2 linked regions of the Actinoalloteichus hymeniacidonis genome follow. The protein of the gene in region 2 binds, or shares a complex with, the protein of the main gene of each other region. Links are inferred from orthologs where the notes say so. Each region holds a gene or a part of one and is shown on either strand. Other genes may lie near its edges. The genes, in order: BKA25_RS10125 and BKA25_RS26130.

The links.
Region 1: the proteins of BKA25_RS26130 (region 2) and BKA25_RS10125 are in contact, whole or in part, in a cryo-EM structure (PDB 8Z1Y), measured with the Escherichia coli proteins. The link is inferred for Actinoalloteichus hymeniacidonis from one-to-one orthologs.

Annotation. Positions count from the first base shown.
Region 1 is NZ_JACHIS010000001.1:2,297,867-2,301,174, forward strand. Bases 184-3,176 are described here. They hold BKA25_RS10125 (ABC transporter permease), read right to left. Parts: upstream 2,122-3,176; coding sequence 1,246-2,121; downstream 184-1,245. Other genes in these bases: BKA25_RS10120 (gamma-glutamyltransferase family protein), read right to left, coding at 184-1,211; BKA25_RS10130 (ABC transporter permease), read right to left, coding at 2,121-3,074; BKA25_RS10135 (ABC transporter substrate-binding protein), read right to left, coding at 3,076-3,176. Outside these bases: more of BKA25_RS10120, read right to left, coding at 1-183; more of BKA25_RS10135, read right to left, coding at 3,177-3,308. UniProt on the Escherichia coli protein: Part of the ABC transporter DppABCDF involved in dipeptide transport. Responsible for the translocation of the substrate across the membrane.
Region 2 is NZ_JACHIS010000001.1:6,092,615-6,095,794, forward strand. Bases 316-3,180 are described here. They hold BKA25_RS26130 (ABC transporter permease), read right to left. Parts: upstream 2,321-3,180; coding sequence 1,310-2,320; downstream 316-1,309. Other genes in these bases: BKA25_RS26120 (ABC transporter ATP-binding protein), read right to left, coding at 316-372; BKA25_RS26125 (ABC transporter permease), read right to left, coding at 375-1,310; BKA25_RS26135 (ABC transporter substrate-binding protein), read right to left, coding at 2,370-3,180. In the rest of the region: more of BKA25_RS26120, read right to left, coding at 1-315. UniProt on the Escherichia coli protein: Part of the ABC transporter DppABCDF involved in dipeptide transport. Responsible for the translocation of the substrate across the membrane.

The sequences.
Region 1 (3,308 bases), 3.8 Mb from region 2 along the record:
AGGTGGCAGGTGTCGCCCTTGGTCTCGCCGGAGGAGCCGACCGTCGGCTCGCCTGCGGCGGCGCCCGCGCCGTGCAGGTCGTAGGTGATACGCAGCGGCGGTTGGAAGGCGGTGCGGTCGGCCAACACACCGGGACGCAGCTCCGCCGAGGCGGTCTGGCCGATCTGCGCGCGCCGCTGGGCGGCGTACTCGGCGGAGAGCAGCGTGGCGGCGGGCGGGGCGAGATCCCCCTCGCCGTCGCCGTAGTAGGCGTCCCGGTCGGCCAGGGCGAGCTTCATCGCCTCGACGATGCGGTGCGCACCGGCGGAGGTGCTCGGGTCGATCTCGGAGTCCTCGAAGCCCTCCAGGATCGCCAGCGTCTGCAACAGCGCCGGGCCCTGGCCCCAGAAGCCGGTCTTGGCGATGGTGTGCCCCCGGAACTCCAGGGTCACCGCGTCCTCGTAACCGGCCGAGAAACCGGTCAGGTCGGCTGCGGTGATCACCCCGGCGTGGTCGGTGCCCGAGGCGTGTCGATGCGGGGTCTTGACGAACTCCTCGATGGCCTCGGCGACGAAGCCCTCCCGCCAGGCGGTCCGCGCCGCCTCGATCCGACCCTCCCGGTCGGCTGCGTCGGCCCCTGCGGCGACCAGCCGGTCGAGCACCTCGGCGTAGGCGGGCAGTCGGACCAGCTCGCCGGGTTGCGGGAGCCTGCCCTCGGGGGCCCACAGGTCGGCGGAGCTCGGCCAGTGCTCGGTGAACAGTTCGTTGACCTCGGCGATGGTGTTGCACACCCTCGGCAGCACCGGGTGACCGTTGCGCGCGTAGCCGATCGCGAACTCCAGGACGTCGGCCAACTCCCACGTTCCGTGGTCGCGCAGCAGAACGAACCACGCGTCGACGGCGCCGGGCACGGCGGCGGCCAGCGCGCCTGCCCCCGGAACCAGGTCGAGCCCCTCGGCGCGGAAGTGCTCCACGGTGGCGCCCTGCGGCGCGGGGCCCTGCCCGACGAGGACCTTCGGGGTCGGGTCGGCTGCGGTGGCGAAGACGCCGGTCAGATCGCCGCCCGGCCCGTTCAGGTGCGGTTCCACGATGTGCAGTACGAACCCGGCGGCGACCACGGCGTCGAAGGCGTTGCCGCCGCGCTCCAGCACCGCCGAGGCGGTGGCGGACGCGGTCCAGTGCGTGGTCGCGGCCATTCCGAAGGTGCCCTGCAACGTCGGTCTGCTGGTCATCGCGGGAGGGGGTACGAAACTCACAGGAAGATCCTCAGCGTCGAGTGGTCGGGTCGAGTGCGTCGCGTAGTGCGTCGCCGAACAAGTTGAATCCGAGACAGATCAGCAGGATTACCAGGCCCGGGAAGATCGCCGCCGTCGGGCTGCGCACCAGGTACTGCTGGGCGTCGGAGAGCATCACTCCCAGGCTGGGCGTCGGTGGTTGGATACCGAGTCCGAGGAAGGACAACGTCGCCTCGCCGATAACCGCGATCGGCATGATCACCGTGGCCTGCACGATGATCGCCGAGGTCGCGTTCGGCAGGATGTGCTGGCCGAGGATCCGGCCGCCGGAGGCGTCGAGCCCCTTGGCCGCGAGCACGAAGTCCTTACCCTTGAACCGCAGTGTCTCGGCGCGTACCACCCGGATCATGGTGGGGATCTGGGCGATGCCCAGCGCGATCGCCGCATTGGTCAGGCTCGGGCCGTTGATGGCCGCCAAGCCGACGGCCAGGATGAGGAACGGGAAGGCCAGCATCAGGTCGGTCAACCGCGACACGACCGCATCGAGCACCGGCCAATAACCGGCCAGCAGGCCCAGCGGGGTGCCGATCACGACGGCGAGCAGCACGGACAGCCCGCCCACCTGCAGCGAGGTGCGGGCACCGTGCAGGATCCTGGAGAGGATGTCCCGACCGAGATCATCGGTGCCCAGGGCGTATCCGATGGTCAGCGGCCGTTGGAATGGCGCGTCGAAATGCACCTCGGCGGGGGGATAGGGCGCGATCCAGGGTGCGAGGACTGCGGCCAGGACGACCAACAGCAGCAGGATCCCGCCGGTGATGCCCAGCGGGTTGCGCAGCAGTTCACGCCACACTCGACCTCGGGTCCTGGCGAGGTCGACGTGCACGGGCTCGGCAGCGGTGGACATCAGGCCTTACCTCCTACTCGGATCCGTGGGTCGATCAGGGTGTAGAGCACATCGACGGCGAGATTGATCAGGATGTAGGCGGCCGTGACCACGAGCACCACCGCCTGGATCACCGGGTAGTCCCGGCTGAACACCGAGTCGAGGGTGAGTTTTCCGAAGCCGGGCAGTCCGAAGATGCGCTCGGTGACCACCGCCCCCGAGATCAGCCCGCCGAGCTGCAGTCCCACGATCGTGACGACGGTGATCAGGCTGTTCCGCAACGCGTACCGCACCAACACGGTGCCGCGTCCCAACCCCTTCGCCCTGGCCGTGCGCACATAGTCGGCGCTCAGGGTCTCCAACATCGAGGCACGGGTCTGCCGCATGACCACACCCGCGATGGCGGTGCCCAGGATGATCGCGGGCAGTGTCAGATGCAGCAGCCCGCGCAACGGGTCCTCGAAGGGCGAGACATAGCCGGAGGCGGGGAACCAACCGAGGCCGACGGCGAGGTAGAGGATCGCCAGGATGCCCAACCAGAAGTTGGGTACCGACAGGGCGACCAGCGCGAACCCGTTGGCGGTCCATTCCGGCCACCGACCCCGGAACACCGCGGCCACCACGCCGGCCACCATGCCGAACAGGACGGCCACCACCAGCGCGTAGACCGACAGCTGGATCGTCACGGGCAGGGTGGTGCCGATCATCTCGGTCACCGGTGTCCCGGTGCGGACCGAATCGCCGAAGTCGCCGCGCAGGGCATTGGTCAGGAACCGCCAGTACTGCACGAGCACCGGCTGATCGAGGCCGAGATCGGCGCGAACGGCCGCCAGCTGCGCCGGATCGGCCTCCTCGCCCGCCATGGCCAGCGCCGGGTCGCCCGGTAGCGCCCGAACGCCGAGGAAGACCACCAGGGAGGCCAACAGCAGCGTGATCAGCGACTGCCAGGTCCGGGTGAACAGGTAGCGCCCCACGTCAGCCCTCCTCGATCAGGAAGCCCGCGCGGCCCAGCCGGACCACTCCGTCGGCGTAGACCTCCACGCCGCCGAGCTCGGAGCGGTGCGCGGTGAGGTTGCGCTGGCGGTACAGGTAGACGACCGGGTTGTCCCGATGGATGATCCGCACGATCTCGCCGTAGAGCTCGGTGCGCTCGGCCACGTCGTCGGTGGCGGTGGCCGCCGCGAGCAGATCGTCGACCTCGGCCGAGT
Region 2 (3,180 bases):
GGACATGCCGCGATGCCGCTCCAGCACCTCGGTGACCTGCAGGCCGATGGAGACCACCGGGTTCAACGAGGACAGCGGGTCCTGGAACACCATCCCGAGGTCCCGGCCACGGCGTTCGTCCATCTGCTTGCCGTTGAGCTTGAGCAGGTCGGTGCCCTCGAATTCGACGGTGCCGCCGACCTTGGCCCCGTGCTGGGGCAGCAGACCCATGATGGCCAGCGAGGTCACGGACTTACCGCAACCGGACTCGCCGACCAGGCCGACCGTCTGGCCGGGTTCCACATCGAAGCTGATGCCGTCGACCGCGGTGAAGGGCTTCTCGCCCTTGCGTTCGAAGACGACCGAGAGATCGCGAACTTCGAGGAGAGCCATCCTTATCGCCGCCTCTTCGGGTCAAGCGCGTCCCGCATCGACTCACCGACGAGGGTGAAGCCGAGCGCCACCAGGATGATGCAGCTCGCTGGATAGAACGCCAGGTGTGGATGTGAATCGATGATCGTCTGCGCGCCACCGAGCATCTGACCCCACTCGGGGATCGCGTCGTTGGCGGCGCCGAGACCCAGGAAGGATAGGGCGGCGGCGTCGATGATCGCGACCGCCAACACCAGGGTGGCCTGCACGATGACCGGGCCGAGTGCGTTGGGCAGCATGTGCCGGAACACGATCGCGCCTCGACGAACACCCAGTGCCTTGGCCGCCAACACGTGGTCGCTGGAGCGCTGCGCGAGCATCGCGCCCCGCAGCAACCGGGCGAAGACCGGGATCTGCACGATCGCCACCGCCAGGATCACGGTGAATTGAGTCTGCCCCGCGAACAGGGCGCCGATCGACACGGCCAGCAGCAGGGACGGGACCGACAGCATCACGTCGACCATCCGCATGACGAACGAGTCGACCCAGCCGCCGAAGGCACCGGCCAGGGTGCCGAGGGTGAGCCCGCCGCCGAGCCCGATCAGGGTGGCGAACAGCGCGACCAACAGGGTCTGCTGCGAACCCAGCAGCAACCGCGAGAGCAGGTCGCGACCGTTCTGGTCGCCGCCGAGCGGGTGGCCCTCCTGCGCGGGCGGAATGCTGTTGGTGGCCGCCGACACCTGGTCGGCAAGCATCCGGGTGCCAGGGTCGTGCGGTGCGAGGAATGGCGCCAACAGCGCCAACAGCACGAACAGACCGATGATGGTCACGCCGACCAGGAAGGTCGGGCTGCGGCGGAGTCTGCGCCAAGCGGAGGCCAGCAGGCTGGTGCCCGAGTCCGCTGCGGCCGTCTCGGCCACGGCGTCGATGCGCTCCTTGCGAGCGTTGCCTATCGCCATCACCGCGTCCTGATCCGGGGATCGATCGCCGCGTACGACAGATCGACCACCAGGTTCACCAGGACGTACACCATCGCCGCGGCGATGATCACGACCTGCAACACCGGAAAGTCCTTACGTTCGAAGCCCAACGCCAGCGCTTGTCCCAGCCCGGAGATGTTGAACACCCGTTCGGTGAGCACCGCCCCGGAGAGCAGCGCACCGGTCTGGAGACCGATGGTGGTGACCACCGGGAGCATCGCGTTGCGTAGTACGTGCCGCCGCCGGATCACCGAACCGGCCAGGCCCTTGGACTTGGCGGTGCGGACGTAGTCCTCGTCCAACACGTCCAGCACGGCGGCGCGGGTGATGCGGAAGATCACGGCGAACGGGATGGTCGACAGCGCGATCGCGGGCAGGATCAGGTGCAGCACGGCATCCCAGGCCGCATCCCATTCCCTGGTCATCAGGCCGTCGAGGATGTAGAAGCCGGTGATTCTGGTGGCATCCAGCCCGGTGCTCTGCCTACCGGAGGCGGGCAGCCAGCCCAGTTCGACGGCGAAGATCCACTTGAACAGGAAGGCCAGGAAGAAGACCGGGACGGCGATGCCGACCAGCGACCAGCCGATGCTCAGGTTGTCCAGCCAACCGCCTCGCCGCCGCGCGGCCAGGTAGCCCAGCGGGACGCCGACGGCGATCGCGATCAGGATCGCGAAGATCGACAACTCGAGGGTCGCCGGGAAGCGCTGGAGGAACACCTCCATCGCGGGAACTCCGCGCTGCACCCCGGTCGAGGTGCCGAAGTTCCCGGTGAGAGCACGTTCCAAGAAGCTGAAGTACTGCACGAAGATCGGCTGGTCCAAGCCCAGCTCGGCTCGCAACTGCGCTGCGGATTCGGGGGTGGAACGGTCTCCCAGGAGGGCCGAGACCGGCCCTCCTGGGAGTATCCGAAGCCAACCGAACAGCAGCACCGAGAGCACAGCGACGACCAGCACCATCTGGGCCAATCGCCGAACGGTGTATCGGAGCACGCGTTCGCCTTTGGTGGTGGGATTCGAGTCGAGTCGGGTCTCTTACGCCCTACTCTTCGGTCACGGTGATGGTGTTGAACTCCTCCGCCGTGAGGGGGCTGGTGACCAGGCCCTCGACGTTCGGGCCCACCACGATCGCGGGCGGCGAGTGCGACAGCGGGATCGAGGGCATCCAGTCGGACAGCATGTTGCGGTTGATGTCCTCGTAGAGACCGGCACGAATCTCGTCGTCCGGCTCGGCGTCGGCCTCCTGCAGCGCCTCGGACAGCTCCTCGCCGCCCTCGGACTCACCGGTGAAGAACTGGCCCTCGGTCTCGGTGAAGAAGGTGCCGATGAAGTTGTCGGCGGTGTTGTAGTCGCCGGTCCAACCGAGCAGGAACAGCTGGGCGTCACCCTGGTTGGTGCGCTCGGTGTAACCACCGTTCCACGAGGTGCTGACCGCTTCGACGGTGATGCCGACGGCCTCGAGGTCCTCGGAGATCGCGTTGAAGATGGTCTGCGGGTTCGGCATGTACGGCCGGGTGACCTCGGTCGGCCAGTGGAACTCCACCGTCAGGTCGGAGGCGCCTGCCTCCGCGAGCAGCTCCTCGGCGAGCTCCGGGTCGTACGCGTAGGTCTCGACGTCGTCGGCGTAGCCCTCGACCGACTCCGGGTAGAACTGGGTCGCGACCTCGGCACCGGCGGGCATCGTCGAGGTGACGAGCTCTTCGCGGTCGATGGCGTGCGCGAGGGCCTTGCGGACGCGCACGTCACGCAGCGCCTCGTTCTCCTTCTGGGAGATGCCCAGGTAGAGGATGTTGAACGGGTCGCGGATCTCGACCTTGTTGCCGCCGTCCTGCAAGGTCTGGTAGTCGGCCGGG